DNA from 3 places in the Hydrogenophaga sp. GW456-12-10-14-TSB4 genome. Region 3 is predicted to be linked to each of the others. Evidence: riboswitches for the same ligand, from Rfam matches in the RefSeq annotation. Region 3 holds a riboswitch; each other region holds the start of a gene.
The links. Region 3 has a riboswitch for thiamine pyrophosphate ahead of thiC (phosphomethylpyrimidine synthase ThiC). Riboswitches for the same ligand answer to the same signal wherever they lie in the genome.
Positions count from the first base shown of each region.

Region 1: linked by a shared signal. The riboswitch ahead of thiC (phosphomethylpyrimidine synthase ThiC) and the one ahead of thiC (phosphomethylpyrimidine synthase ThiC) in region 3 are both predicted to bind thiamine pyrophosphate.
Region 2: linked by a shared signal. The riboswitch ahead of AC07ZS_RS15880 (purine-cytosine permease family protein) and the one ahead of thiC (phosphomethylpyrimidine synthase ThiC) in region 3 are both predicted to bind thiamine pyrophosphate.

Region 1 is NZ_JBWKZH010000009.1:96,514-101,805, forward strand. Features, by position in the region: gene AC07ZS_RS07175 (hypothetical protein) at 1-418, shown strand, start outside; gene AC07ZS_RS07180 (type IV pilin protein) at 730-1,176, shown strand; gene thiC (phosphomethylpyrimidine synthase ThiC) at 1,291-3,198, opposite strand; TPP riboswitch at 3,319-3,434, opposite strand; gene AC07ZS_RS07190 (S8 family peptidase) at 3,555-5,292, opposite strand, start outside.
Region 2 is NZ_JBWKZH010000030.1:37,168-49,909, reverse strand. Features, by position in the region: gene AC07ZS_RS15945 (SDR family oxidoreductase) at 1-557, shown strand, start outside; gene AC07ZS_RS15940 (enoyl-CoA hydratase/isomerase family protein) at 588-1,277, shown strand; gene AC07ZS_RS15935 (flavin reductase family protein) at 1,306-1,893, shown strand; gene AC07ZS_RS15930 (SlyX family protein) at 1,887-2,120, opposite strand; gene AC07ZS_RS15925 (hypothetical protein) at 2,231-2,677, shown strand; gene AC07ZS_RS15920 (hypothetical protein) at 2,779-3,309, shown strand; gene AC07ZS_RS15915 (glycine zipper 2TM domain-containing protein) at 3,319-3,912, opposite strand; gene AC07ZS_RS15910 (MOSC domain-containing protein) at 4,017-4,559, shown strand; gene AC07ZS_RS15905 (thiamine phosphate synthase) at 4,560-5,480, opposite strand; gene AC07ZS_RS15900 (thiazole synthase) at 5,542-6,354, opposite strand; gene thiS (sulfur carrier protein ThiS) at 6,374-6,571, opposite strand; gene AC07ZS_RS15890 (FAD-dependent oxidoreductase) at 6,588-7,670, opposite strand; gene thiD (bifunctional hydroxymethylpyrimidine kinase/phosphomethylpyrimidine kinase) at 7,703-8,542, shown strand; gene AC07ZS_RS15880 (purine-cytosine permease family protein) at 8,569-9,870, opposite strand; TPP riboswitch at 9,942-10,050, opposite strand; gene AC07ZS_RS15875 (alpha/beta fold hydrolase) at 10,081-10,878, opposite strand; gene AC07ZS_RS15870 (FCSD flavin-binding domain-containing protein) at 10,944-12,221, opposite strand; gene AC07ZS_RS15865 (c-type cytochrome) at 12,234-12,536, opposite strand.
Region 3 is NZ_JBWKZH010000027.1:23,853-36,594, reverse strand. Features, by position in the region: gene AC07ZS_RS14710 (MBL fold metallo-hydrolase) at 1-1,087, opposite strand, end outside; gene AC07ZS_RS14705 (spermidine synthase) at 1,153-3,165, shown strand; gene AC07ZS_RS14700 (glycine zipper 2TM domain-containing protein) at 3,199-3,750, opposite strand; TPP riboswitch at 3,844-3,958, shown strand; gene thiC (phosphomethylpyrimidine synthase ThiC) at 4,076-5,944, shown strand; partial or broken gene AC07ZS_RS14690 (DUF1653 domain-containing protein) at 5,955-6,182, shown strand; gene AC07ZS_RS14685 (oxidoreductase-like domain-containing protein) at 6,198-6,410, shown strand; gene AC07ZS_RS14680 (3-oxoacyl-ACP synthase III family protein) at 6,535-7,581, shown strand; gene AC07ZS_RS14675 (acyl carrier protein) at 7,592-7,861, shown strand; gene AC07ZS_RS14670 (hypothetical protein) at 7,875-8,999, shown strand; gene asnB (asparagine synthase (glutamine-hydrolyzing)) at 9,030-10,970, shown strand; gene AC07ZS_RS14660 (class I adenylate-forming enzyme family protein) at 10,967-12,484, shown strand; gene AC07ZS_RS14655 (acyl carrier protein) at 12,526-12,742, shown strand, end outside.

The sequences.
Region 1 (5,292 bases), on a different contig from region 3:
CATCCTGATGCTTGGTGCGTGCGCAGATGGCTACCCTACCGAAGATGAAGCTCTTGTCCTGAAACACGGCATGAGTCGCGAGGCGACGCTCCAAGCCATGGAAATCATTGGCAAACGCAACTACCTGGATGACCGCTGGCGTTACGAACTGAGCAAGGACTGCGATCTACGCATTGAATCTCGCGCGCTGGCGGGCGGCACAACGGTGCTGAGCGTTCTCGCGAGGCAGGTCAAGGCCACGGTGGTTGACGAACCTGGGCCCGATTCCCACACGGTGTTAGCCCATTCTTCAAACCAGCCGCCCACCTCAGGTACGCCGGTTCTGGACAGCGCAAACTGGTATGACGCCACGCAGATGAAGTGGCTGATTGAGTACTTGCCTGCTGTTTGCACGAATAGCATGGGCATGCCTGAATGACCGATTCAGTGGGTGCCAAGTATGCCGAGCGCAAACGAGCGCGGCCTGAGCAGCAGTTGCGTGACGATTGCCGAGAAAGGCCTTCTCGCCAGTTCACGCCAGTTCACGCCAATTTTGCGAGGGGCGCTTCATCGCCGACGCATACCGGCGCGTGACCACTCAGGCCCTGATCGGAATCCAACTCAAGGGCTGCACAGAGTCTTGCCTACTTCGACATGATGGTCGATGCCGGAGATCCATAGGGGATCACGGGTTAACCCGTACGCCCTAACCGGGTCATTTGCGCCGAATTCGATATCACCCCTGAACTGATGATCGTGGTTGCCATCGTGGGGATACTCGCGACCATTGCTTACCCTTCGTACGAAGAATATGTGCGCCGATCCAAGCGCGCTGAAGTCCAGGCGCTGATGCAAGACCTCGCATTGCGACAGCAACAGCGCCTTCTCGACACGCGAGCATTTGCGGCTACTTTGACAGCCTTGAATGTGATCGTTCCACCGTCCATTGCCTCCCGCTACACCGTGACGATAGAGGTTGGGGCGGGCGCATTACCACCCAGCGCCGTGGCAGGCACGGTCGAAGTGACATACACCAAAACCAACGTCGATGGCAGCACCAGCGAAGCCCAGAAACGGGTCCCCTTCATCATAGGCGGCGTCAACCCAAAGGCGTCTCCGATCGAGGTGACCAAGGTCAACCCTTTGATTTCGCCTCGCCGTCAGCGCAGCTATTGGTACTTGGAGAACGCCCGCTGAGCGGCGATTCCAGTTCGCGACGGTGCTTCAGCTCTGCCATCTGCATGGCCGGGCCCGCGATGTGCTCTCGGTCTTGACAGCAGATCTCGGTGTGCCCGCCCTGCTCGCCGGATGTCACGCCTTGCGGGTCAAGGTGTCCACCGGCACATAGAACGCGCCGCCCGCGGCCTTGAACTCGGCCGACTTCGCGGCCATGCCCCGAGCGAGGACGTCGGTCTCGCTCAATCCCTGTTTTTCAGCGTAGTCCCTCACGTCCTGCGTGATCTTCATCGAGCAGAACTTGGGTCCGCACATGCTGCAGAAGTGCGCCTCCTTGCTGCTGTCCTTGGGCAAGGTTTCGTCGTGGAATTCGCGCGCCGTGTCCGGGTCGAGGCCGAGGTTGAACTGGTCGTGCCAGCGGAACTCGAAACGCGCCTTGCTCATGGCGTCGTCGCGCGCGCGGGCGCCCGGGTGGCCCTTGGCGATGTCGGCTGCGTGGGCTGCGATCTTGTAGGCGATCAGGCCCTGCTTCACGTCGTCGCGGTCGGGCAGGCCCAGGTGTTCCTTGGGTGTCACGTAGCAGAGCATGGCCGTGCCCATCCAGCCGATCATGGCCGCGCCGATGGCGCTGGCAATGTGGTCGTAGCCGGGCGCGATGTCGATGGTGAGCGGGCCCAGCGTGTAGAAGGGCGCCTCGTGGCAGTGCTTCAACTGCTCGTCCATGTTGGCCTGGATCAGGTGCATGGGCACGTGGCCCGGCCCTTCGATCATGGTCTGCACGTCGTGCTTCCACGCGGTCTGGGTGAGCTCGCCGAGCGTCTTGAGTTCGGCGAACTGCGCCTCGTCGTTCGCGTCCGCCGCGCTGCCGGGGCGCAGGCCGTCGCCAAGCGAGAAGCTCACGTCGTAGGCCTTCATGATCTCGCAGATCTCGTCGAAGTTCTCGTAGAGAAAACTCTCCCGGTGGTGCGTGATGCACCACTTGGCCATGATGGAGCCGCCCCGCGAAACGATGCCCGTGCGCCGGTTCGCCGTGAGGTGGATGTAGGCCAAGCGCACGCCGGCGTGGATGGTGAAGTAGTCCACGCCTTGCTCGGCCTGCTCGATCAGCGTGTCGCGGTAGATCGCCCAGGTCAGGTCTTCGGCCACGCCACCCACTTTCTCCAGCGCCTGGTAGATCGGCACCGTGCCGATGGGCACCGGCGAGTTGCGCACGATCCAGTCGCGCGTGGTGTGGATGTTGCGGCCGGTGGAGAGGTCCATCACGTTGTCCGCGCCCCAGCGGATCGCCCACACCAGTTTGTCCACCTCTTCCTCGATGCTCGACGTGACCGCCGAGTTGCCGATGTTGGCGTTGACCTTGACCAGGAAGTTGCGCCCGATCGCCATCGGCTCGACCTCGGGGTGGTTGATGTTGGCCGGGATGATGGCGCGGCCGCGCGCCACCTCGTCGCGCACGAACTCGGGCGTGATGATGTCCGGGATGCGCGCGCCCATGGGGTTGCCGCGCAGGCGAGCCTCGCGAGCGGTGTCGCCCAGGTACTCGGCCATCCACTCGCGTTTGCCGTTCTCGCGCACGGCCACATATTCCATCTCGGGTGTGACGATGCCGCGGCGCGCGTAGTGCATCTGCGTCACGTTCATGCCGCTCTTGGCACGGCGAGGCGTGCGCTGCAGGCCGGCGGCTTGCGCGCGCAGCGCTTCGATGCGTTCGATGGTGGTGTCGTTCTGGCGGGCCTCGTTCTTCACGCCGTCGTCCAGCACCTGACGGGCGCGGCCAGCGTAGGTCTCGGTGTCGCCACGCGACGCTATCCACGCGCCGCGCACATCGGGCAGGCCGCGCGTCACGTCGATCATGGTCGAGGGCTCCGAGTAGGGGCCCGAGGTGTCGTACACCACGACACGTTCGCCATTGGTGAGGGCGATCTCGCGCATGGGTACGCGCACGCCGGGCTGCTGGCCGGGCACGTAGAGTTTGCGGGAGGCGGGGAAGGGCTCGCGGCTGAGGGCCAGCGTCGAGACGGGGAGTTGATCGGGGGCATTCATGGGGGCGGTCTCCGGTTCCGGTGGATGGGCAGTGAATGCTCCGGAGGACCGCCCCATGGACCGCGATGGCGGGTGAACCACCTCCGCCGTGAGAACGGAGGAGGTGCTCGCCCACATGCCGCGTGGGGCATGCGCTCTTCTTTCGCCGGTACTAACCGGATCAAGTTCACGGGTTCGGCTGGTAAGCCGTCTCAGCGCCCGACCTTTTCAGGTCCGGTGCACCCCGGAGCAGAGGGCAGTGTACTTTGATCCTCGTGGCCAACCAATCAAATCATCTCGAACAACCTGCCGTACCCGCAGGGGCGGCCAACCCTGGTATTCGCTGATCGCAGGCGAAGACCGCAGCGCGATAGGCGTCAGGGTTGGCGCACCGTAACATTGCTGACGATGTTCTTCGACGCGTCGTAGGATAGGTTCGTGCCGGTAATTCCGCTGACGGCGAATGTGGTCTCGGACGTCCGCTTGCTGATGTTGCCACTCTGGATGCTGCACTGCCCGTTGGTGTTGGTTGTGCAATTCACTGACGCTCCTCCCACGCTGAAGTCACCAACCACCACGGCGCCCGCCACCGGCAGACCGTTGCCGTCGACAACACCCAGGCTCACCGTCGCGCGCCAGCCGTTGCGAACCAGCTTGCCCGAGCCTGTCAGAGTCGCCACGGACGCAATCGTCGAAGTGGTGGGCGGCGGTTCGCTCGTAGAGGTCTCGCTACCAGAAAAGACCAGCAGGTTTGGCGAGCCCGAGCCTGAGCTCGTGACCACGTTGACCGTGGCCGAGGCCTTGATCGCCTCGTTCACCTGAGTCGGCGAGGCGCTGGGTGTTCCTTGTAGCAACACCGCAGCAAGTCCCGCCACATGGGGAGAAGCCATCGACGTGCCACTGATGGTGTTGGTTGCTGTCGTTGAGGTCGACCAAGTTGATTTGATGCTGCTGCCGGGCGCAAACAAATCGAGGCAGGTGCCGTAGTTGGAGTAGGACGCCCGCGCATCCATGGTGGTAGTCGCTCCTACCGTGATCGCCGTTGGCTCGCGTGCAGGCGAGTAGTTGCAAGCATTGGCGGCGTCGTTGCCGGCGGCCACCACAACCGTGATGCCCTTGGCGACCGTGTTGGCAACAGCCGCATCGAGCGTCGACGAGGCACCGGCACCAAGCGACATGTTCACCACCGCAGGGCGAGTTGCGTTGGCAGCGACCCAATCCAACCCCGCGATGACGCCGCTCAATGTGCCCGAGCCGTTGCAGTCCAGCACCCGCACCGGGACCAAGGTCGCACTTTTGGCAATGCCCCAGGTGGACGAACCGATGGTCCCTGCCACATGAGTGCCATGGCCGTTGCAGTCCGAAGTGCCGTTACCGTCGTTGACGGCGGTGTAGCCGCTGGCAACGCGCCCACCAAAGTCTGCGTTGGCCGCAAAGATGCCGGTGTCGACCACATAGGCGCGAACGCCGCTGCCGTTCCCAAAGTAGGTGTAGTTACCATTGAGCGGCAGATCTCGCTGATCGGTGCGATCCAGCCCCCAAGTCGCGCTGGTTTGTGTCGTCTGACGCAGCGCCACGGGCTGGTCCACCTCGACGTGATCGACGTTTGGGTTGAGTTCCATTGCCTCCAAGAAAGCATCAGCAGCCGCTTCTGGCAAGGTGACAGCGAAGCCCTTGACCACGTTGGTGTATGTGAAATTGATCTCACCGCCGCGCCCGCGCCCGCGCATGGCGTCCTGCGCACGCGCACTCGGTTGGCCCACACCGTCCTTGAACACGACAATGTAGCGGCGGAAAGTCTGGACGGTGCCACTTTCCTCAGCGGCTGCAGCGGCCGTTGCCAAGGCACTGACGGGCAACTGAGCGACGATGTCCGCCACCGGAACAGGTGCCGGCGACTGAAAGTCGACATTGGCGAGCAGCGAGGGAAGCTGAGCCTTGAGAGCCTCCACGGTCGCGGCAACATGCTCGCGTGCCGATTGCCCGCCTTCGCTGCGCGCTGCATCGGCGATCAGCTTGCCGTTTTCACCCAGAGCCACCGCCACGGCTCGTGCAAGGTTGCCCAGCGCACGATCACTGGATCGCACAAAATTCGTCAGCGGGTCTTTGTCTTGC
Region 2 (12,742 bases), on a different contig from region 3:
CCTTCGAGGACGAGGCGGTGATGCACTTCTTCCGCGCCTCCACCCGCAACCTGCTGGACGCGAGTGCGCGCGCCGGCGTGGGGCACTTCGTGGCCCTGTCGGTGGTGGGCTCGGAGCGCGTGCCCGCGAGCGGCTATTTCCGTGCCAAGGTGGCGCAGGAAGCGCTGATCCTGGAAGGGCGTGTGCCTTACACCATCGTGCGCGCCACCCAGTTCCACGAGTTCCTGATGTCGATCGCCCACGTGGCCACCGAAGGGCAGACCGTGCGCCTGCCCTCGGCGCCGCTGCAGCCCATCGCGGCGAGCGACGTGGCCGCGGCCCTGGCGGACGTGGCCGTGCAGGCCCCGCTCAACGGCACCTGCGAAGTGGCGGGGCCCGAGGCCGTGCCGCTGGACCGGCTGGTCCGCCAGGTGTTCCAGGCGCGCCAGGACCCGCGCGAGGTGGTGTCGGACCCGCGGGCCACCTACTTCGGCTCGCCGCTGGTGGGCGACGCGCTGATGCCCGGCCCGGGCGCGCGCATCGGGAAGGTGTCTCTGGCTCAGTGGTTGTCGACCTGACAGGCCAGCCCCGCGTGTACGCTCTGGCCCATGCACCTGATCCAGACCCTTGACGCGGGCGTGCTCGAACTGCGCCTGAACCGACCCGAACGCCTCAACGCGCTCACGCTGGCCCTTGCGCGCGACCTGTTGTCGGCGTTGCAGGCCGGCGTGGCCGACCCGGCGGTGCGCGCGATCCTGCTCACCGGCGAGGGGCGCGCTTTCTGCGCCGGCAAGGACCGCGACGACCCGCCCACCCCCGCGTTCGTCGATACCCTGCAGGCCCTGGCCTCGCTGCTGGTGCGCTGCCCCCAGCCGGTGGTGACGGCGGTGCAGGGCTGGGTGGTGGGCGCGGGCTTCGAGTTGATGCTCAACGGCGACCTCACCGTGGCCGCGCGCGGGGCGCGCTTCGTGCTGCCCGAGGTGCAGGTGGGCCTGTTCGGCACCGGCGGCGTGGCCGCGCTGCTGCCGCGCCTGATCGGCCTGCAGAAGGCCAAGGGCCTGCTGATGCTGGGGCAGGAGCTGGGCGCGGTGGACGCCGAGCGCTGGGGCCTGGTGTGGCAGGTGGTGGACGACGAGGCGCTGGCGGACCAGGCGCGCCAGCTGGCGCAGCGGCTCGCGCGCAGCAGCCCGGCGCTGCTGGCCGAGGTCAAGCAACTGGTGCACCGGGAACACCTGGGGGACTTCGACGCAGCGCTGGCGCGGGAAGCACAGGTGCACCAGCGCCTGGGCGAGGGTTGAGGTCGGCACAATCGTCGGCATGAGCCCCATGCCCCTGCCCCATTTCACGCCCGTCGCACTCGACAAGGCCTACCGCCTCATCAACCACGGCCCCACGGTGCTCGTGTCCTCGGCCCATGCGGGCGAGGTCAACGTGATGTCGGCCGCCTGGGCCTGCGCGCTGGATTTTTCACCGCCGAAGGTGACGGTGGTGATCGACAAGGCCACGCGCACCCGCGCGCTGGTGGAGGGCAGCGGCGCTTTTGCGCTGTGTGTGCCGCCGGTGGGTCTGGCCGCGCTCGCCTTCGGCGTGGGCAGCGACAGCGCACTCACCGTGCCGGACAAGCTCGCGCGCCACGGGGTGAAGACCTTTCACGCCCCCGGCCATGAAGCCCTGCCCCTGGTGGAGGGCTGCGTGGCCTGGCTGGCGTGCCGGCTGATTCCCGAACCGCACAACCAGACGGCCTACGACCTGTTCATCGGCGAGGTGGTGGGTGCCTGGGCGGACGAGCGCGTGTTCCGCGCCGGGCGCTGGCATTTCGACGGTGCGCCCGACCAGCTGCGCACCCTGCACTACGTGGCCGGCGGGCAGTTCTACGCCACGGGCGCATCGCTGCAGGTCGGCGGCGGTCAGTAGTGCGGGGGCAGTTCGTCGCGCAGATTGCGCACGACCGGCGCGGCGCTCGGCTCGCCGCCCTGGCGCAGGCGGCCGATTTCGCGCAGCAGCAGGTCGATCTGCGCCTGCTGGCTCGCCACCAGCTGGTTGAGCGTGTCGAGCAGGTCGTCGGCGTAGCTGGCCTTGATTTCCAATTCGGTCAGGCGCCGCTCGGTGTCGGCGCCGGGGGAGGGGGAGGTCGTTGTCATCCCCCTATTGGACGACAAGACGCGGGGCGCCAGCCATTGTGTGCCATCGCACAGACGGGTGAGGGGCCTCGCCTCAAGCTGCGAGGCAGCCCACGCCCGGAGGAGTTTCCATGCCCGATGCGCCTGCCTCGACCTGGTTTCGCAGCACGGTGGTCGATGATGACCGCCCGTCGTCCTGCCAATGGATGGCGACCGCGTCGGCCTTCGCCGACACTGGCGGCCTGATCAGCGGCGACGAACTCGCCGATCGCCTCCGTGAGCCGGTTTCGCTCGTCGCGCAATGGATCGTCTCGCGTTCGGTGGTGTCGATCGAAAGCCCGTGGGGCCATATGCTGCCCGTGTTCCAGTTCGATCTGCCGCGCGCGGCCCTGCACCCGGGGGTGCCTGTGGTGTTGGCGGAATTGCACGGCGTGCTGGAAGGCGCGGAACTGGCGCTCTGGTTTGTCACGCCCAACGAGTGGCTGCACGGCGAGCGGCCCGCCGTGGCCTTGCGGAACATGCTGCCGGCGGTCCGGCAGGCCGCTCGGGCCGACCGGTACGTGGCCTTGGGCGGCTGAGCCCTCACGGCGTTTTGTGCTCGCTGGGGGCCGGCGTGTGCCCCCCTCATGTCAATGCGTGTCATGCGGTCAACCCCGGCCGCCGGCCTGGGCATTCTTGGATGACCTCGCGCACCGCGCGCAGGGCCATCTTGCTGGGGGATTCCATGGCCGATCTTTACCTGCCTGCCGCCGCTCCCGTCCACCGGTTCAGGGCGATCAAACCCCCCGTCGCGATCGAACCGGACCGATGGCGATTGATGGCAGCGGCGTTTGCCGACACGGGCGGGCTGGTTGTCGGCGACGAGCTGGCCGATCTCATCCGGCAGCAAACCCTGGGGCACGACGAGCCGCTGGTCTCCCAGCCCGTGTCGCTGGTGGCGCGATGGATCGTCTCGGGCATGGCACTGTCGATGGAGAGCCCTTGGGGCATCGTTCTGCCGATGTTCCAGTTCGACCTGCCGCGCGCGGCCCTGCATCCGGAAGTCCCCATGGTGTGTGCGGAACTCTCGGGCGCGCTGGATCCGGTGGGGATGGCGCTGTGGTTCGTGACACCCAACGAGTGGCTGGAGGGGGAACGGCCCGCCCTGGTCATGCGGACCCGGCTGACGGATGTCCGGCGCGCCGCCCGCCACGTGGCCGACGGCGGGTGAGCCGGGGCCTCAGATGCGCGGCTCGCCGTTCCCGTTGACCAGGATCGTGCGGCCGGGCGCCTGCGTCATCTGCACCTGGTGCTGCACGCCCCGGAACACGTAGCTCACGTCCCAGTAAGCCGGCGCGCCGTCGCTGACGTTGGTGCAGCGCTGCACGTCCTGCGTCTGCGGGTTGTTGCGGCCGACGTTCGAGCCGACGGCCGCGCCGGCCACCGCGCCGCCCACGGTGGCGATGTCCCGGCCGCTGCCGCCGCCGATCTGGTGGCCCAGGATGCCGCCGATGACACCGCCGACGATGGCGCCCGGCACGCTGCGCCGGCGCTCGACTTCCTCGCGTTCGATCCAGCAGCGTTGTCCGCCGGGACCGTAGACCGCGCGCGACGAACTCACCGGCACTTCGTACAGCGCTTCGTTGGCGCGGCGGCTGTAGTCGGGCGACACGGGCTGGCCCGCTGACGGGTTCTGGTAGACCGGCGGCGGGTAGGCCTGGTTGCCGGCGGGTGGACGGGAGCCGCAGCCGGCCAGACCGAGCACGGCCACAGCGGCACTCGCCAGCAGGGCGTGGCGAGGCGATGCATTCCATCGGTGGGAAAAGAGGTTCATGGTCGCTCCTTGTGTGAGGACAGGTTCATGCGTTCCAATGTGCTCTTCGTCCGCAGGGCGGGTCTGTGCGCCAGGGCACGGACGGCGCCCGCAACACCATGAACGTGAACGCCTGTGTGATCGCGGTCCACCGCAGCCGCCTGCACCACTTCTCCAAGGAGCGGGTGCATGCCATCACCCTGCTCGAAGGCCTGGGCGTGGAGGGCGATGCGCATTGCGGCGCCACGGTGCAGCACCTCTCGCGCGTGGCGCGCGACCCGAGCCAGCCCAACCTGCGGCAGGTGCACCTGTTGCAGGCCGAGCTGTTCAAGGCCCTGGCAAGTCAGGGGCACGTGGTGCACCCGGGCGACCTGGGCGAGAACATCACCACCGAGGGCATCGATCTGCTGGAACTCTCCACCGGCGCCGTGTTGCAGCTGGGCGCCGAGGCCCGGGTGCGCATCACGGGCCTGCGCAACCCCTGCGTGCAGATCGACCGCTTTCAGCCCGGCCTGAAGGCCGCCGTGCTCGAGCACACGGCCGACGGCGAACTGGTGCGCAAGGCCGGGGTGATGGCGGTGGTGCTGCACGGCGGCACGGTCTCCGCGCAGGACCGCATCCGGGTGCTGCCGGCCGCCGGCCCGCACGTGCCGCTGCGGCCGGTCTGATCAGTCGCGCGACAGCGCAGCCTTCCACTCGGCCACCGCCGCATTCAGGTTGGGCGCGGCCATGAGGGCGCGCACCACGCCCACCGAGCGCACGCCGCTCTTCAGCACCTGGGGCAGGTTGCCGAGGTCGATGCCGCCGATCGCCATGTGCGTGACCCCGCGCAGCAGGGGCGCGTAGGCGCGCAGGCGGCCCGTGCCCTGGGGCGCGGTGGCCATCTGTTTGAGCGTGGTGGGAAACACCGCGCCCATGGCGATGTAGCTGGGGTTGTGGCGGTCGGCGATCAGCATCTCGGCGTAGCCGTGCGTGCTCAGGCCCAGGCGCAGGCCGGCGCGCCGGATGGCGGCCAGGTCTTCCGGGGCCATGGCCTGCAGGTCTTCCTGGCCCAGGTGAACGCCATAGGCGCCGGCCTCGATGGCCTCCTGCCAGTGGTCGTTGATGAACAGCAGCGCGCCCGTGCCCTGCACGCCGGTCACGGCAGCGCGGATCTCGGCGCGGATGGCCTGCGCATCGCCGGACTTGAAGCGCAGTTGCACCGTGGGCACGCCGGCGCGCGCCATGCGCACCGTCCAGTCCGCGTCGGGCATCACGGCATAGAGGCCGAGCTCGGGCGGGCAGGGTGCGAAGGCGTGCTCGCGCGGGAACGGCGCGATGTCGAAATCGGCCGGCTCGTCGGGCCAGTGTTCGGCGTCGAGGCGGCCGGTGCGACGCGCGCGGGTGGACCAGGCGCGCGCCACGCACACGGCGTCGATGTCGATGAAGCCGAGCTCGTGCGCGGCCTGCAGCGCGGCGACGAACACCGGGTCGTCGGAGGCGGGCGCGGGCGGCACCGCATGGGCCGCCACGGGCAGGGCGAGCGTGGCGCGGTGCGCATCCACGATGGCCTGGGCCATCGCTTCGGTGGAGCTGACGGTGATGCTCATGTGAAACCTCCGTGCGGCGCACTGCGGTGCGAGCTTGTTTGGGAGCGGCCTTGCGCTGCGCTCATGAGCCGTGGTGCCAGAACGGGGTGCCCATCACGGGCGTGCTGGGCTGTGCGCTGGCCTGGGGCTGCATGGCGCCCGAGCGGAAGGCGGCGCGGCCGGCGCGCACGGCGTCGGCGAAGGCCCCGGCCATGTCCACCGGCGACTGCGCGAGCGCCACGGCGGTGTTGAGCAGCACCGCGTCGAAGCCCCATTCCATCACGGTGCAGGCGTGCGAGGGCAGGCCCAGGCCGGCGTCCACGATCAGCGGCACGCTCAGGCGCTCGCGCAGCAGGCGCATGGCGTAGGGGTTCACCGGGCCCTGGCCGGTGCCGATGGGCGCGGCCCAGGGCATCACGGCCTGGCAGCCCACGTCCACCAGGCGCTGGCACAGCACCAGGTCTTCGGTGCAGTACGGCAGCACCTTGAAGCCGTCGTTGATCAGCTGGCGCGCGCAGTCCACGAGGTTGAGCGTGTCGGGCTGCAGGCTGTAGTCGTCGCCGATGAGTTCGAGCTTGATCCACGGCGTGTTGAACACCTCGCGCGCCATCTGCGCGGTGGTGATCACCTCTTGCGTGGTGTGGCAGCCTGCGGTGTTGGGCAGCACCGGCACGGCCAGTTCCTGCAGCAGCTTCCAGAACGCCGCGCCGGCCTCGGGCTGCGCGGCGCCCTGGCGGCGCAGCGAGGCGGTGAGCATGGCAGGCTGCGAGCGCTTCACGGCGGCTTCCAGCGTGGCGGGCGAGGGGTAGCGCGAGGTGCCCAGCAGCAGGCGGCCGGCAAAGGTCTCGCCGTAGAGCACCAGCGGGTCTTCCTGGGTGAGCGGTGGGGTGTTCATGTCCATGGCGGGTCTCTCCTCAGCCCCCGGTGATGGGGGCGATGATTTCGATGCGGTCACCGTCGTTGAGCCGGTGCTGCGCGTAGCCGGTGCGGGGCACGAACTGCAGGTTGACGGCGGCAGCGAACACGGCCGGCGGCTCCCAGACGAGCAGGGCATCGGCCAGCGTGGCGCCTTCGGGCAGTTCGCGGGTTTCCTGGTTGATGATCACATTCATGCGAGGTTCCGTTCGTTCAGCGGATGACCGCCAGGCCGAGGGCATCGGCCAGCGGTGAGTGGCCCTGGTCCATCACTTCGAGCGCCGCGTCCAGCACGGCCGGCGCGATCATGAAGCCATGGCGGTACAGGCCGTTGATCGCCATTCTGCGCGGCCCGGTGAGGCGCAGCGCGGGCAGGTTGTCGGGCAGGGTGGGGCGCAGCTGCACACCCAGCTCGACGATGCGGGCTTCGCCGAAGCCCGGGTGCACGGTGTAGGCCGCGCTGAGCAGCTCCAGCGTGGAGCGCACGCTGGCGGGCGAGAGGTCGTCGGACTCGATCTCGGTCGCGCCGATCACGAACAGGCCGTCCTGCTTGGGCGCGATGTACAGTGGGTAGCGCGGATGCACCAGGCGGGTGGGGCGCGAGAGGCTCACGCCCGGTGCGTGGATGCGCGCGACCTCGCCGCGCACCCCACGCAAGGCGGGCCATTGCGGCTGGGCGCCCAGGCCCCGGCAGTCGAACAGCCAGGCGTGCGGGCCCGGGTCCACTTCATCGGGCGTGCGCGCCGTGTGCCAGCGCACCGTGACGCCCAGCACCTGCATCTGGTGCGCGAGCGCGGCGAGCAGCTCGCGGTTGTCGAGCTGGCCTTCGTCGGGCAGGTACAGGCCTTGCGCGAAGCGGTGGGCCAGGGCCGGCTCCAGCGCGGTGAGCGCGGCACCGTCCAGGCGCTGCGCCTGCGGCAGCGAGGGCAGGGCGGCGCTGGTGCGCGCGAGCTGGCCGGCGAAGCGTTCGGCCTCGGCCGCGTCCTGGCGGTGCCAGAGCACCAGCGTGCCGCTCTGCTGAAAGAACACCGGGCGCTCCAGCGCGGCCAGCAGCTGCGGCCAGCGCGTGAGCGCGTGCTGGCCCATGCGGACCACGTTGAGTTCGGTGACGGCCGATTCGGCCAGCGGCGCGAGCATGGCGGCGGCCACGCGGGCGGCGGCGTGCGCGGCCTCGGGCCCGCCCGCGTCGATCACTTCGACGCGGTGCCCGCGCTGCGCCAATGCGCAGGCCAGCAGCCGGCCCATGAGGCCGGCGCCGAGCACCACCGCGTCGGGTTTGTTGGGGGAAAGATTCATGAGGGGCTTTCGGCGCTGCCACAATGCGCGCCATGAGCAACGAAGCGCAACGTTACACCCGCGTCCTCTCCATCGCCGGCTCCGACAGCGGCGGGGGCGCCGGCATCCAGGCCGACCTCAAGACCTTCGCGGCCCTGGGCTGCTACGGCATGACGGCGATCACCGCGCTGACCGCGCAGAACACGCTGGGCGTGAGCGGCATCCACGGCGTGCCGCCCGAGATGCTCAAGGCGCAACTGAGCGCGGTGCTCGACGACATCGGGGTGGATGCGGTGAAGATCGGCATGCTGCACGCGCCCGACATCGTGCGAACGGTGGCCTGGGCGCTGCGGCATTACGAGGTGAAGCAGGTGGTGCTCGACCCGGTGATGGTGGCCACCAGCGGCGACCGCCTGATCGCGCCCGACACGGTGCAGGTGCTGGTGGACGAGCTGTTCCCGCTGGCCACGGTGGTCACGCCCAACCTGGACGAGGCCGCGCTGCTGCTGGGCCGGCCGATTGCCGACGCGGGCGAGCTCGACGCCGCCGCGCGCGACCTGCTCGCGCTGGGCGCCAGGGCGGTGCTGCTCAAGGGCGGCCACCTGCCGGGCGACGAGGTCGCCGACCTGCTGGTGAGCGCCGACGGGACCGCGCAACGCCTGGCCTCGCCGCGCATCGCGAGCCGCAACACGCACGGCACGGGCTGCACGCTGTCGTCGGCCATCGCGGCCTACCTCGCGCTCGGCAAGCCGCTGGGCCAGGCCGTGGCCCAGGCGCGCAGCTACATCCTGCAGGCCATCGCCGAAGGCTCCGATGTGTACACCGGCGCCGGCCACGGGCCGCTCAACCACGGCCACGCACCGCTTGCGCTGCACAAGCGGCCCCGGGGCTGAGGCGAAGCGGCGCGGCGGCATGAGGGTCAGGCCCGTGCCGGGCTGAGCCCGCCGGCATTGCGCGGCCGCGACAGCGCGGCGAGCACAAAGGTCAGCGCCAGCGTGGGCAGGGCCGAACCGAGCTGTGGCGCGAAATTCGACAGCAGGTGGTAGCAGGCGATGCCCAGCACCCACAGGGCGGCGGCGCTCCAGTCCACCGTGCGGTTCGAGCCGATGGTCGCGCCCGAGCCCAGGCGGCCCAGGATCACGCCGTAGAGCGGCACGAACACCGAGCTGAGCAGCAGCAGGAAGGGTTCCAGCGTGTGCATGGGCAGCAGCAGCGCGAGGCCGGTGCAGACCACCGCGAAACCCAGGCCGGCGGCGCGGATGCTCCAGCGCGGGCGCAGGCTGTGCACCGAGACCGCGCCCGAGTGCGCGTCGCCGTAGGCGTTGTCCATTTCGTCGAGCAGGATCAGGCCGAGCGCGATCAGGCCGCCCTGCGCGAGCAGCAGCGAGCCCACCAGGTTGGTGCCCGGTTCCACCGTGCTGACCACCAGCACGCCCAGCGCGTAGCACCAGATGTTGGCCAGCGCATAGCCCAGCCAGGTGCCGCCCAGCGTGCTGGCGGTGCGCTTGCCGTGGCGCGCGTAGTCGGCCACCAGCGGCAGCCAGGACACCGGCATCGCGATCACCAGGTCCATGGCCGAGAACAGGCCCATGCCGCCCGCACCCGGGCGGTTCCAGAAGCCTTCAAAACCTTGCGCCTGCAGGCGCGTGCCGAACTGCCAGGTGAGCCAGGCCAGCGAGGCGATCACCAGCGGCAGGCCGAAGCGGCTCACGAAGCGGCGCACCAGCGTGAGCATGGAGCCGGCCATGAGCGCGGTGAGCACGCCGCCCCAGAGCAGCGTGGCCAGCAGCTTGCCGCCGGTGCCGTCGAGCAGGCCGCCGGGTTCGGCGCCCAATGCCTGCTTCAGGATGGCGACCGTGCCTTCCTGCATGATGACCAGCTCGAAGGTGGTCCAGCCGACCAGCTGCGCGATGTTGAGCAGCACCGGCAGGCGCGCGAAGGCGCTGCCGTAGGTGGCGTGCATCAGGCCGGCGCTGGACAGGCCGGTCTGGCAGCCCAGGCGCGCCGTCCAGGCCAGCAGACCGGCACCGATCAGCGAGCCCAGCACGATGGCGATGACCGCGTCGCGCGTGCCCACGGCGGGCACGAGGTAGGCGCCGATCTGCATCACCAGCAAGCCGGTGCCCAGGCTGAACCAGAGGGCGGCGTGTTCGTGGAAGTGGAAGACCCGGTTGCCTTGCGGCACGGGGGTCAGGGCCTGGTTGGCCGGGGAAGGGTTCATCGACATGGAAACGCTCCAAGCAGTGTTGAAGCAGGTGGGCTGGGCCGGATGCCCTGCGGCGCGGTGCGGCGGCGGTATCCGGCCTGCTTCCCTGCGCGAGGATTACCTCAATCAGGTTCAAAGGGACTCTCTCAGTCGCACCCGGGCGGAAAACCCGGGGCAACACCCCTAGCGGATGCGCCAGCAACGGCGCGGAACGAAGTATACGGCTCAGGCCCCGATCGCCTGGGGAACCCACTGCATGACCTGGTCGAGCGCCACCTGGGGCGTGTCCAGGTGGCCGCCCGGGACTTCCAGCAACTGTGTCTTCGGGTTCGCCGGCAGCTTGTCGACGTAGTAGGCGCGCACGCGGGTGAACAAGGGGTCCTTCTCCCCGACCGCGGTGAGCACGGGCAGGCCCGGCGGCAGCTTCGGTGCGGTCACGCCCATGTCGGCGTCCGACTCGGGGTCGAAGTACGAGAGGAAGTTTTTCGCCGTGGTGATGACGGGTTGTTGCCGGCCCTGGTTGATGTCCATGAAGCGCTGGCTTTCATCGCCCTTGCCGGCGGCCACGAGCTCCCGTGCGGTCTGGATGCTGTCGCGCACCGCCGTGAGGCTGGGCAGGGTGAAGTAGCCCTGCGGCACGTGGCCCGGGGCGAGCAGCACCAGCGCGTGCGCGGTGCCGCCGCGCGCGGCATGGCTCATGGCGGCCGGCACGCCCATGCTGTGGCCCATGAGCACGATGCGCGTGGCGCCCTGGTCCTGCAGGGCCTTCACGTGCTGGGCGATCTCGGCCATGGCGCCGTCCCAATGGCCTTGCAGGTAGCGGTTGCGCGACCAGGGCATGTCGGGCAGCGAGACGAGCCAGCCCTGCTTTTCCATCGCCGTCTTCACGGGCCCGTACTGTGGGCTGGCCGGGCCGCCCGGGTTCTTGCCGTGCAGCATCAGCACCCCGATGCGCTCGGCCGCCAGGGCGGGCCGCGCGAACAGGGGCAGCAGGGCGAGCGAAGCGAAGGAACGGCGTTTCATGGGACTCCTCGACGGACAACGGACAAGAAAAAGCCCCGCGAGCGGGGCTTTCACGGGGCGGGGGATCAGGCCAGCGAATCGGCCCAGATGTTGCGCGCCCAGGCCATGGCGTACTGCCCTTCGAGCTCGCTTGCCGCGCTGGACAGGCCGCCCGAGCCGGGCACCGCCAGCATGGTCTTCTGCGCCGCGTCGTACTTGTGCACGCTGGCCACGTGCACCACGTCGGTGGCGGTGACGAAGCTGTAGCAGGTGTTGGCGTAGATCGGCAGCGAGGGCGCTTCCTTGCCCTGCAGCAGCGAGACCACGGCGGCCGCGCAGGTCTTGCCGTGCTGGTTGGCCATGTGGCCCGACTTGGGCATGCCGGGCGCGATCTGGATTGCATCGCCGAGCACGTGGATGTTCTTCGCGGCCTTGGACTCGAAGGTCAGGAAGTCCACCTCGCACCAGCGCGCGTTGGCGGTGGCCAGGCCGGTCTTCACGGCGATGTCGCCCGCGCGCTGCGTGGGCAGCACGTTGGCCACGCCGGCCTTGAAGTCGTCGTTGAACTCGAACTTCAGCGTGTTGGTGGCGGCGTCCACGTCCACCACCTTGTGCTTGGGCCGGTACTCGATGAGGCCCTTGTAGTGCTCGTCCCAGGCCTTCATGAACAGGCCCTTCTTCGAGGTGATGTCGTCGTTGGCGTCGAAGATGATGACCTTGCTCTTGGGCTTGGCTTTCTTGAAGTAGCTTGCCACCATGCAGGCGCGCTCGTACGGGCCGGGCGGGCAGCGGTAGGGTGCCAGCGGGATGGACAGGGCGTACACGCCGCCGTCGGGCAGGGCTTCGAGCTGCTGGCGCAAGGCCACGGTCTGCGGGCCGGCCTTCCAGGCGTGCAGCACCTTGTCGGTCGCGCCGGGCTTGGCCATGCCGGGCAGGGTGTCCCACATGAAGTCGATGCCGGGCGAGAGGATCAGGCGGTCGTAGGGCAGCTCGCCACCGCTGGCCAGCTTGACCGTGCGCTTGGCCGGGTCGATGCTGGCCACCATGTCGCGCACCACCTTCACGCCGTGGCGCTTGCTCAGGTTGTCGTACGGCGTGGTGATGTCGGCCATGGTCTTGTGGCCGCCGAGCACCAGGTTGGAGATGGGGCAGGAAACGAAGGCCGCGTTGGGCTCGACCAGGGTCACGTCGATGCCGTGGTCCGAGAACAGGCGGACGTACTTGGCGGCGGTGGCGCCACCATAGCCGCCGCCGACCACGACGACCTTGGCGCCGCTGCCGGTGGTGGCGCAGCCATTCAGGAGACCCAGGCTGGCGACGGCCGAACCGGCCCCCAGCGTTTGAACGAATTGACGGCGTTGCATGGTGTGGGCTCCTTACTTCTTCTGGGCGGCGAAATAGCCGGCGATGTCGGCCAGCTGTTCATCGGTGTAGCCCTTGGCGAGCTGGTGCATGATGGTCGCGGGCCGCTTGCCGGCCTTGAAGTCCAGCAGTTTCTGCAGCAGGTCGTCCTTGCCCTGGCCGGCCAGCGCGATGGCGCCGGGTTGTGCGCGGCCATCGGTGCCGTGGCAGTTGGCGCAGGCCGCGGCCCACACCTTGATCTGATTGACCTGGGCTTGCGCTCCCATGGCGGCGGCGCAGAGCACGCCCGCCGCCAGCCATTTCATTGTTTTCACCATCGTGATCTCCAGTGGGGTGTTGAAATGTAAATGCATCCAAAACTGTAGCAGACGGCCCCTTCTGCGCCTATCTATCAGCCATTGCGAATATGTAAATTCTTCATCCTAGCAGTGCGTCCGGGGGCCCTTCAGCGTGAAAACCCTAGGCCGGCCGGTACAGCCAAAAGCGATGACCCCGGGCGGCTTTTGGATTGGCGCGCGAAGGC
Region 3 (12,742 bases):
CCGGTGGCCCGTCGGGCACCTTTGGGGCCTCCTGGCCGGCGCCCAGCGCGCGCCACCAGGGCAGCACCACCTCCAGGTGGGCCGGCTCCACGGCTTCCCCCAGCCGGGGCATCAGCAAGGGCGTGCCCTGCCCTTGCGCCAGTTGCAGCAAGGTCTCCACCGGTTCGTCCCAGGCGTGCATGGCCAGGCTGAAAGTGCCCCAGTGCACCGGCAGAAAAGCCCCACCGCCCAGCAAGGCGTGCGCCTTCAGGGCATTGGCCGGCCCGAGGTGTATGTCGCCCCAGGCGGGGTGGAAGGCACCCACCTCCAGCATGACCAGATCGAACGGCCCGAGGCGCTCGCGGATCTCGGCGTACTCGGTGGTCAGGCCGGTGTCTCCGCTGAAGAACACGCGGTGCCGCTCGCTGGCGATGACCATCGACGACCACAGCGTGGCGTTGCGGTCCTTGAAGCTGCGGCCGGAAAAGTGCTGCGACGGCGCCGCCGTGACCGTGATGCCGGTGCCGGGCACGCGGTGGCTGTCCCACCAGTCCAGCTCGGTGATGCGCTCGGCCGCCACGCCCCAGGCCTGCAGGTGCGCGCCCACGCCCAGCGAGGTGACGAAGGGCACGCGGCTGTGCCGCGCGAGCGCGCGGATGGTGGGGTAGTCCAGGTGGTCATAGTGGTCGTGCGAGATCACCACCACGTCCACCTCGGGCATCTGCCGCAGCCGCAAGGGCACGGGCTGGAAGCGCTTGGGACCGAGCAGCCGGAACGGCGAGGCGCGCGTGCCCCACACCGGGTCGGTCAGCACCCGGTGGCCGTCGATCTCGATCAGCACCGTGGAATGCCCCAGCCAGGTGGCGCGCAGGCCGCTCTGGGCCGCTCGGCCCCAGCGCTCGCGCGGGTCCAGCGAAGGCAGTGCGGCGCCCGGCAGGCGCCGGTCGCCCGCGCTGAGGAATTCCTTGAGCGTGGGCCGGGGCACGGAAGGGTCGCGCAGCCCCGGCAGCACCGGGTGCACGTTGCGAAAACCCGTGCCGTCCCACCGGGGCGAAGCGCGCATGCGCTCCAGGCGCTCGCCCTGCGCCCGTCTGCCAAAACTGTTCATGGGGTCACTCCTTTCGCGCGAGCCCGGCCATACTCCGGCATCCCGCCGACCAGGACCACACTACCATGCCTCTGTTCGCAGCCACGGTTTTCCTGTCCGCTTTCCTGCTGTTCCAGATCCAGCCCATCGTGGCCAAGATGATCCTGCCGTGGTTCGGCGGTTCGTCCTCGGTCTGGACGCTGTGCATGGTGTTCTTCCAGGTGGAGCTGCTGCTGGGCTATGCCTATGTGCACCTGGTGCATGAGAAGCTCAGCCCCCGGCGCCAGCCCTGGGTGCACGGCGCGCTGCTGCTGATCAGCCTGGCCACCCTGCCGGTGGTGGCCGACCCCTCGTGGAAACTCGACGCCCAGGCCCACCCGACCTGGAGCGTGCTCGGCGTGCTGGCCACCACCGTGGGTGTGCCCTACCTGCTGCTGTCCACCACCGGCCCGCTCATGCAGGCCTGGTACGCGCGCGCCTTCCTGGCCCGGGGCGCGCAGCCCTACCGGCTTTACGCGCTGTCCAACCTGGCGTCCATGCTGGCGCTGCTGTCCTACCCGGTGCTGGTCGAGCCGGCGCTGGCGGTGACACCGCAGGCCTGGGTCTGGTCGGCCGGTTATGCGCTGTTCGTGCTGGTCTGCGTGGCCACGGCGGGTTACACGGTGCGGCGGCAGAACGGCGCCACCGCCCACACCGCACCGCTCGAAGACGCGCCCCGCCCGAGCTGGCGCGAGTGCCTGCTGTGGGTCGGCCTGGCGGCCACCGCCTCCATGCTGCTGCTGGCCATCACGCGACACCTCACGCAGGACGTGGCGCCCGTGCCCTTTCTCTGGGTGCTGCCGCTGGCGCTCTACCTGCTGAGCTTCATCCTGTGTTTCGACGCGCCGCGCTATTACGTGCGCCCGCTCTTCCTGGGTCTCCTGCCGCTGGCCTTCCTGGCGCTCGATGTCGCGATGAACCAGGGCCTGGACGTGCCGGTGCTGGTGGCCCTGCTGTGCGCGGCGGTGTTTGTGTTCTGCATGGTCTGCCACGGCGAGCTGGTGCGGCGGCGCCCGCCGCTGCGCCACCTCACGCTGTTCTACCTGATGCTCTCGGTGGGGGGCGCGCTGGGCGGCCTGTTCGTCGGCCTGGTCGCGCCGGTGGCCTTCAACGCCTACTTCGAGCTGCCGCTGGGCCTGTTTCTGTGCGCGCTGCTGATGGTGCGGGTGCTCTGGCCCGGGCTGCGCTGGCGCTGGCGCGGCGCCCTGCTGCTGGCCCTGCTGTTCTACGGCGTTCGCCTGGCCAGCCTCTCGCTGGACGATGTGCGGGGCTACACCGAGGTGGTGCGCAACTTCTACAGCCAGACGCGCATCGACGAGAGCGTGGACGAAGACGGCCTGGGCCCGGTGCGCAAGATGGTGCACGGCAGCATCACGCACGGCGAGCAGTACCTGAACCACCCCAGGCGCGCCACCGCCTACTACTGCGAGCGCACCGGCATCGGCCGCGCGCTGCTGAGCCTGCCCACCGACCGGCCGCGCAAGCTGGGCGTGGTGGGCCTGGGCGCGGGCACGCTCGCGGTGTACGGCCGCGCGGGTGACGAGATGCGCCTGTACGAGATCAACGACCAGGTGCTGGACCTGGCGCGGCGGCATTTCACGTTTCTGGCCGACAGCGCGGCGCGCACCGTGCCCGTGCTGGGCGACGGCCGCCTGATGCTGGAGGGCGAGCCCCCGCAGGCCTTCGACCTGCTGGCCATGGACGCGTTTTCAGGCGACTCGATTCCCACCCACCTGCTCACGCTCGAGGCCTTCCAGGCCTACCAGCGCCACATGCGGCCGGACGGGCTGCTCGCGGTGCACATCACCAACACCTACCTGGACCTGCGCCCGGTCATGGCCTCGGCCGCGCAGCACATGGGCAAGGTGGCGTTGCTGCTGGAACTGCCCTCGGGCCATGGCGACCCGTTCTGCCGGCGCTCCTCGTGGGTGGTGTTCGTCAACCCCGCACAGGCGGCGAACCTGCCGCCGGTCTTGCAGGGCGCTCAGGTGCTGCAGCCCCGGCCGGGTTTCCGGCCGTGGACGGACACCTTCTCCAACCTGTTCGACATCCTGATCTGAGTTGCATTCTTTTTCAAATGCGCGGCGCCGGCTTCACGACTTCGCGTCGGGCGGCGGCGTGGTCACGACCTGGCCGTCCTTCACCGGCAGCGTCGCGCCGGGCTTGAACGAGGTTCGCACCGTGCCGTCCTTGCCGTCCAGGCGGTAGGTCACCTGGTAGCCGCTGAGCTTCTGCGACTTTTCGTTCACGGTTTTGCAGCGCCGCTCCACCGAAGCGACCGTGTCCTTCTGCTGCATGTTCTTCTGCACCTGGTTGCCGGCGTAGCCGCCAGCCGCGGCACCGGCCACGGTCGCCAGCGTCTTGCCGCTGCCGCCACCAATCGTGCTGCCCAGCAGGCCGCCGGCCACGCCGCCGATCACCGAGCCGGCGATGCGGTGCTGGTCCTTCACGGGCGCCTGCCGCTGCACCGTCACGTCCTCGCAATGCTCGCGCGGCGTGACCACTGTGGCCATGACTTCCTTCACCTCGACAACCTCGGCGACTTTGGGTTTCATGAGCGTCTGGTAGCCGGTGACGCCGCTGGCGCCGATGACGACCGTGGCGAGCCCGCCGACGACCAGGCCCTTCATCATTGATTTGTCCATGTTTGCATCCTGCCTTTCTGTGGAATCCATCTTGCGCGGCAATCTATCGCTGTTCTGTCGTGTTCTTGTGACAAAGCGTGTCCGCGTACACTCTGCCCTGCTCCGGGGTGCACGGACTCGAAAGGGTCCGGCGCTGAGACGGCTTGACGGCCGAACCCGTGAACTTGATCCGGTTAGTACCGGCGAAAGAAGAGCGCATGCCCCACGGCGGCATGCGGGTGCGGCCCTTCCCCCTGCGGAAGGGCGGCGCCTGCGCACGCGGTCACTGGGGCGGTCCTCCGGAGCATTCGTCCATGCCCATCCACCGGAACCGGAGACCGCCACCATGAATGCCCCCGACAAGATCCCCACCGCGTCCCTCGCCCTCAGCCGCGAGCCCTTTCCCGCTTCCCGCAAGATCCACGTGAGCGGCCAGCAGCCCGGCGTGAGCGTGCCCATGCGCGAGATCGCGCTCACCAACGGCGAGCGCGTCGTGGTCTACGACACCTCGGGGCCCTACTCGGAGCCGACGGCCGCGATCGACGTGACACGCGGCCTGCCCGACGTGCGCGGCGCGTGGATCGCCGCGCGCGGCGACACCGAAACCTATGCCGGCCGCGCGCGCCAGGCGCTGGACGACGGCGTGAAACACGAAGCCCGCGATGCCGAACGCATCGAGGCCTTGCGCGCCTCCGCCACCGGCCTGCAGCGCGCGCCGCGCCGCGCGCGCAGCGGCCTGAACGTGACGCAGATGCACTACGCGCGCCGCGGCATCGTCACGCCCGAGATGGAGTACGTGGCCGTGCGCGAGAACGGCCAGCGCGAATGGATGGCCGAGTACCTGGGCGATGCGGCGCGCGAGGCGCGCCTGCGCGGCAACCCCATGGGCGCGCGCATCCCCGAGATCATCACGCCCGAGTTCGTGCGCGACGAGGTGGCGCGCGGCCGCGCCATCATCCCGGCCAACATCAACCACCCCGAGGTGGAGCCGATGGCGATCGGGCGCAATTTCCTGGTCAAGGTCAACGCCAACATCGGCAACTCCGCCGTCACCTCCAGCATCGAGGAGGAAGTGGACAAGCTGGTGTGGGCGATCCGCTGGGGCGCGGACAACGTGATGGACCTTTCCACCGGCCGCAACATCCACACCACGCGCGACTGGATCGTGCGCAACTCGCCGGTGCCCATCGGCACAGTGCCGATCTACCAGGCGCTGGAGAAGGTGGGCGGCGTGGCCGAAGACCTGACCTGGGCGATCTACCGCGACACGCTGATCGAGCAGGCCGAACAGGGCGTGGACTACTTCACCATCCACGCCGGCGTGCGCCTGCCCTTCATCCACCTCACCGCGAACCGCCGCACCGGCATCGTCTCGCGCGGCGGCTCCATCATGGCCAAGTGGTGCATCACGCACCACCAGGAGAGCTTTCTCTACACGCACTTCGACGAGATCTGCGAGATCATGAAGGCCTACGACGTGAGCTTCTCGCTCGGCGACGGCCTGCGCCCCGGCAGCGCGTCCGACGCCAACGACGAGGCCCAGTTCGCCGAACTCAGGACCCTGGGCGAGCTCACGCAGACCGCGTGGAAGCACGACGTGCAGACCATGATCGAAGGGCCGGGCCACGTGCCGATGCACCTGATCCAGGCCAACATGGACGAGCAGCTCAAGCGCTGCCACGAAGCGCCGTTCTACACCCTGGGCCCGCTCACCATCGACATCGCGCCGGGTTACGACCACATCGCCTCGGCCATCGGCGCGGCCATGATCGGCTGGATGGGCACGGCCATGCTCTGCTACGTCACGCCCAAGGAGCACCTGGGCCTGCCCGACCGCGACGACGTGAAGCAGGGCCTGATCGCCTACAAGATCGCGGCGCACGCGGCCGACATCGCCAAGGGCCACCCCGGTGCCCGAGCGCGCGACGACGCCATGAGCAAGGCGCGCTTCGAGTTCCGCTGGCACGACCAGTTCAACCTCGGCCTGGACCCGGACACCGCGCGCGACTTCCACGACGAGACCCTGCCCAAGGACAGCAGCAAGGAAGCCCACTTCTGCAGCATGTGCGGGCCGAAGTTCTGCTCGATGAAGATCACGCAGGACGTGCGCGACTACGCCGAACAGGGCATGGCCGGCAAGTCGGCCGAGTTCAAGGCCGCCGGCGGCGAGTTCTACGTGCCGGTGCCGTCGATCCCGATCAAGGCCGGCGCCTAAACTTCTCACCATGACCGACGACGACCTGCCCCCGCTGAACCCCACGCCGCCCGGCCTGTACCGCCACTACAAGGGCGGCTGGTACGAGGTGCTGGACACCGTGCGCTGCAGCGAAACCCTGCAGGGCATGACCCTGTACCGCGCGCTCTACGGCGGCTGGGGCCTGTGGGTGCGGCCGGCGGCGATGTTCGCGGAGGTGGGCGCGTTCGAGGGCCGTGAGCAGCCGCGCTTCACGCGGCACGACCCGGGCCTGGTGCCGCTGGCCGATCTGCCCACCGCGCAGGCGCTCGTCGCCCACCTGCGCGGCCTGGCGCAGCGCCAGGGCCTGGACCTGGACAGCGCCCTGCGCCCGCCGCCGCCCGAGCCCGACACCTGCTGCGGGCGCGGCTGCAACGGCTGCGTCTGGGAGGGTTTCTACACCGCCCTTCACCACTGGCGGGAGGACGCGCTGGCCCGCCTTTTGTGACATTTGACCGGCCCCGGGCCCGGGCGGCGCCTCGGCCCGGGGCCCTTCCGTATACTGGCCGGGGTACACAACCAGCGCCCGGACTCCGCGCCCGGGACGCGACCGATTCAACAAGGGAAATCGAGTGAGCCAATCGAACATCGGCGGTTTCCGCATCGCAGGCATCAGCACGTGCCTGCCTCCGATGGTCGTGGACAACCTCGATCCGGCCCTGGGCTTCCCGCCGGAAGACGTGCGCAAGGTGGTGGCCATGGCCGGCGTGCGCGAGCGCCGGGTGGTGGACCCGTCGATCACCTCCGCCGACCTGTGCTTTCGCGCCGCCACGCGGCTGATGGAGCGCCTGGGCTGGGCTCCCGACACGGTGAGCGCGCTGATCTTCGTCACCCAGACGCCCGACCACTTCCTGCCCTCCACCAGCTGCCTGCTGCAGCAGCGCCTGGGCCTGCCCGACAGCTGCGCCGCGTTCGACGTCGGCCTGGGCTGCTCCGGTTACCCCTACGGCCTGTACATCGCCGCCGCGATGCTGCGCGCCGGCGGCCACCAGCGCGTGCTGATGCTGCACGGCGAAACGCCCAGCCGCTTCGTGAGCCCTGAAGACCAGGCCACCGTGCTGCTGTTCAGCGACGCCGGCTCGGCCACCGCGCTGGAACTGGACGACACACCCGGCGCCGGCGGCCAGTTCGTGCTGCACACCGACGGCAGCGGCGCCAATGGGCTGATCCTGCGCGGCGGCGCTTTCCGCGACCGCGAGCCCGCCAACCCGCGCCACCACTTCCTGGAAATGGACGGCGCGGCCATCTTCAACTTCACCATCAAGCGCGTCCCGCCACTGATTGCCGAAACGCTGGCCTTCGCCGGCAAGGCCGTGGCCGACGTGGACGCCTTCGTGTTCCACCAGTCCAACCGCTTCATCATGAAACACCTGATGAAGAAAAGCGGGTTGCCGGACGATCGGGTGCCGATGTCGATCGAGGACAGCGGCAACTGCGGCGGCCCCTCGGTGGCCGTGGCGATGACGCGCCGGCTCGCCCCGCCCGCACCGGGGCAGCGGCTGCACTGGATGCTGCTGGGCTATGGCGTCGGATTGTCATGGGGCGCGGCCATGATCCAGATCGACGACCGCACCGTGCTGCTGCACGACGACGGCGAAGGCCTGTCGTCATTGAATTGAGGTTTAACCGATGAGCGAACCAGCCAAGACCCAGGTCTCCGTGAGCGATGCCCTCGCCATGCTCGCGGAGTGCTTCAACCTGCCCGTCGAGGAGGTGCACGCCGATCTGGAGCGCGACGCCATCGACGACTGGGACTCCATGGGCGCCCTCATGCTGATGGCCGAACTGGACGAGCGCTTCGGCATCGAGCTCACCGCCGAGGTCTCGCGCGAGATGACCCGCATCGGCGATGTGCTGGCCTTCCTCAAGGTGCACGGGGTGCTGAGTGAAAACGCCTGATGTCCGGCGCTCCGTGGCGCCCGCCCCCCGCCTGCCCGAGCACGAGAAGCTCGGCCGGCTGGTGGCGCGCAGCCTGGGGCTGGACGCCACGGCGCTGCAGCTCGGCCTGAACCCGGCCCTGCTCGCCGACCTGCCCGACGTCATCGCGCTGCGCCGTGAGCACCTCAACGGCAGCTGGGACGACGACACCTACCTGCGCTGGCGCTACCGGCTCGGGCGCGCCGCCGGCGGCTTCGGCGACCTGTGGTGCCTGCGCGCCAAGGGCCGCCTGCTGGCCATCATCGGTGTGGAAGAACTGCGCGTCGAGCACGACGGCCAGGCGCTCGCGGGCGCACAGGTCATGGACCTGCTGGTGCGCCCCGAGGCGCAGGAGTCCGGCCTGGGCATCTGGCTCAACCAGGCCATGCTCGCGCGGTACGACTTCACCCTCGCCGTGGGCGCCAACCAGAACTCTGCCGGCATCGTGCGCCGCATGTTCGAGGCCCTGCCCTCGCGCCTGACCTTCACGCACCCGCTGGACCTCGCGCCCTTCGTGCGTCGGCGCTGGCCGGCCGTGGCCGGCCTGCCCCTGGCCATGCGCGTGGCCAATGGCGGCCTGGCCCTGCGGCGGCTGGCGCTGCGCCGCCACCGGCCGCGCGGCCTCACGCTGGAAAACACCACCCGGCTCGACCCGGCACTGGCGGTGCCCGACACCCCCGACCCCACCAGCGTGCACCTGCGGCACGACAGCGCCTACCTGCAGCAGCGCCTGCTGGGCAACCCCCGGCGCCCGCTCGTGATGCGCGTGGCGCGCCGCGAGGGCAAGGTTGTGGGCCTGATCGCCTGGGCGATGGAAACCGACGACTGCGGTCGGCCCGAACTGCACGTGATCGACTGGCACCACGACAGCGACGCCACCCTGCTCGGCCTGCTGCACGACGCGGTGCGCGAAGCCGCCGCCCGGCGCTGCAGTTGCGTGCGCCTGAACCTGCAGGACAGCGCCACGCAGCGCGTGGCCACGCGTGCGGGCTTCCTGCCCTCGCGCGGCGACGAGGGCCGCCTGTGCGGCGTGCAATCGCGCGACCCGGCCCTGGCCAAACGGCTGGCCAAGGCGCGCTGGGGCCTGACCGACGCGAGCGACGACAGCGATGCGCTCTGAGCCGCCACACACCGCCGAAAAGGCCTGACCATGTGCGGCATCGCTGGCCTCTTCAGCCCCCGGCGTGCCCCTGAACGGGCCGAGCTCGACGCCATGATCGGCACGCTGGGCCACCGCGGCCCCGACGGCCGCGGCACCTGGGTCGACGGCCCGATCGGCCTGGCCCACGCCCGGCTCGCCATCATCGACCCCGAAGGCGGTGCCCAGCCCATGGGCAGCGCCGACGGGCGCGTGCAGCTGGTCTTCAACGGCGAGATCTTCAACTACATCGAACTGCGCGAAGAACTGCGCCAGGCCGGCCACCGCTTCGTCACCGACTCCGACACCGAGGTGCTGCTGCAGGCCTACCAGGCCTGGGGCGACGCCTTTCTCTCGCGCCTGAACGGGCAGTTCGCCCTCGGCCTGTGGGACGGCCGGCGCCAACGCCTGCTGCTGGCGCGCGACGGCGTGGGCATCCGCCCGCTGTTCTGGACCCGCGTGGGCCCGCGGCTGGCGTTCGCCTCCGAAGCCAAGGCGCTGTTTGCGCTGCCCGAGGTGCCGCGCGGGCTGGACCCCGCCGGCCTGGCCGCCACCTTCGGCTGGTGGGCGCCGCTCGCACCGCACTCGGCCTTTGAAGGCATCCACTGCCTGCCGCCCGGCCACTGCCTCGCGGTGGACGCACAGGGCGAAACGCTCACGCGCTGGTGGGACTGGGACTTCCCCGTCACCGACCCCTTCGCACCGGTGGACGAAGGCGCGCTGGCCGACGAGCTGCACGCCCTGCTGGTGGACGCGGTGCGCCTGCAGCTGCGCGCCGACGTGCCGGTGGGCGCCTACCTCAGCGGTGGGCTGGACTCGTCCATCCTCACGACCATCATCCGCCGCCACACCGACACGCCGCTGCGCAGCTTCTCGCTCACCTTCGACGACGCCGAGTTCGACGAAAGCGAACACCAGCAGGCCATGGTGCGGCACCTGAACACGCAGCACTCGTCCATCGGCTGCGGCCGGCACCACATCGCCGCCGAGTTCGCGCGCACCGTGTGGCATGCCGAGACCCCGCTGGTGCGCACCGCCCCCACGCCCATGCTGCGCCTGGCCGACAGCGTGCGCGCCGCCGGCTACAAGGTGGTGCTCACCGGCGAAGGGGCCGACGAAGTCTTCGGCGGCTACGACCTGTTCAAGGAAGCGAAGATCCGCCGCTTCGTCGCGCAACGGCCCGACTCGCCGCGCCGCGCCCGCGTGGTCGAGCGGCTCTACCCCTGGCTGGCGCGCTCGCCCGGCGGCTCCAACGCGATGTCGCAGCGCTTCTTCACCGACAGCACCGTGCCCGGCGACGACGCCGTCTTCGCGCACCAGACCCGCCTGTCCACCACGCGGCGCGCCTGGGCCTTCTTCACGCCCGAGCAGCAGCAGGCCCTGGCGCGGCACGACCCCGCCGCCCAGTTGCGCGCGCGCCTGCCCGACCGCTTCCACCAGTGGCTGCCGATGGCGCGCGACCAGTACGTGGAAGCGCACACGCTCATGAGCGGCTACCTGCTGGCCGCGCAGGGCGACCGCATGGCCATGGCCGCGTCGATCGAAGGGCGCTACCCCTTCCTCGACCCGCGCGTGATCGCCTTCGCCGCCCGCCTGCCGCCGCGCCTGAAGATGCGCGGCCTGTGCGAAAAGCTGCTGCTGCGCGAGGCCTTCGCGCACGAGCTGCCGCCGCAGATCGGCCGCCGCACCAAGCAGCCCTACCGCTCGCCCGACAGCGCCAGCTTCTTCGAGGCCGGCAAGCCGCTGCCCTGGGTGGCCGAGCTGCTGAGCGAGGCCCGCGTGCGCGACGCCGGCCTGTTCGACGCGCCCGCCGTGGCGCGACTGAGCGCCAAGTGCGCGGCCGGCCGCGCCATCGGCTTCGCCGACAACATGGCCTTCGTGGGCGTGCTCTCCACCCAGCTGCTGCACGAACAGTTCGTGCGGCCCGCCACCCCGGCGCTGGAGCTGGCATGAGCGCACTCGCCTTCCTGCCCGGCCCCTTCGTGCACAGCGCCTTCGATGCGCGCTGCCTCGAAGTGCCCGACAAGACCGCCGTGGTCGCAGCCGACCGCGAGGTCAGCTACCGCGAGCTGAACGAGCGCGTGAACGGCGTCGCCAACGCGCTGCACGCGGCCGGCATCGGCGCGGGCGAGCGCGTGGTGCTGCTGCTCGACAGCGGCGTGGACTACGTGGCCGCGCTGCACGCGGTGTGGCGCCTGGGCGCCGTGGTGGTGCCCCTGGGCCCTCAGACCAAGGCCGCCAAACTCGCCCACGTGCTGGCCGACACCGGCGCGCGCGCCCTGCTCACCCAGGCCTCGCTGGCCCCGGCGTGGGCCGGTCTTTCAACCGCCCCCCTGGTGTGGGCCCAGGGCGACACCGCCGCCCAGCCCTGGCCGCAACCCGCCGCCATGGCCGCCGTCTGCGACGGACCCGGCAACGCCGGCGATCTCGCCACCTTGCTCTACACCTCGGGCACCACCGGCGTGCCCAAGGGCGTGATGCTCAGCCACGCCAACATGCTCGCGGCCTGGCGCGCGGTGCAGGCCTACCTGCACCTGGCGCACGACGACGTGATCGGCCTGGCCCTGCCACCCACCTTCAGCTACGGCCTGTACCACGTGCTTATGGGCCTGGGCATCGGTGCCACGCTGGTGCTGGAGAACACCGCCGCCTTCCCCATGCGGCTGCTGCAGCGGCTCGCGGCACAGCGCGTCACCGTGTTCCCTGGCGTGCCCACGCTTTGGGCCAGCCTGCTCGCGCTGGACCTGAGCGCACACGACCTGAGCGCGCTGCGCCTGATCACCAATGCCGCCGCTGCCCTGCCCGCCGCGCACACCGCGCAACTGCGCGAGCGCCTGCCGAACGCGCGGCTGCTCCTGATGTACGGCCTCACCGAATGCATGCGCGCGAGCTACCTGCCGCACGAGGAAGTGGACACCCGGCCCGAGAGCGTGGGGCGCGGCATCCCGCACCAGGCACACTGGCTGGAAGACGAGCACGGCCAGCGCCTGCCCCACGGCAGCACCGGCGAACTCGTGGTCTGCGGCGCGCACGTGAGCGTGGGCTACTGGAACGCGCCCGCCGGCCAGCCCAGCCGCCTCGCGCCCGGCCCGTGCCCGGGCGAGCACACCCTGCGCACCGGCGACGTCTTCCGCAGCGATGCCGACGGCTGGCTCTACTGCGTGGGCCGCACCGACGACATGTTCAAGTCGCGTGGCGAGAAGGTCTACCCGCTGGAGGTGGAACACGCCATCTGCGAACTGCCCGGCGTGCGCGAGGCCGCCGTCATCGGCACGCCCGACGAACGCCTGGGCCTGGCGGTGAAAGCCTTCGTGCGCCTGCGCGAGGGCGCGACGCTGAGCGAACGCGAGGTCATCCGCCACTGCCTGGCCCGGCTGGAGAGCTGGATGGCGCCCAAGACCGTGGCCTTCGTCGACGAACTGCCGCTCACCGAATCCGGCAAGCTGCGCCGGCGCGACCTGGCCTGACGTTTTCTTCTTTCAACCTTGCAACCAACGGAACCCCATCCATGAGCACCATCAAGGCCGACGTGCGGCGCTACATCGAAGAGAACTTCCTGCTCGGCGCCGGCGCCGTCTCGCCCAGCGACGACGACTCCTTCCTCGAGCACCAGGTGCTGGACTCCACCGGTTTCCTGGAACTGGTGGCGCACCTGGAAGAGACCCACGGTTTCAAGATCGGCGACGACGAGATGGTGCCGGAGAACCTGGACTCGCTGAACGCCA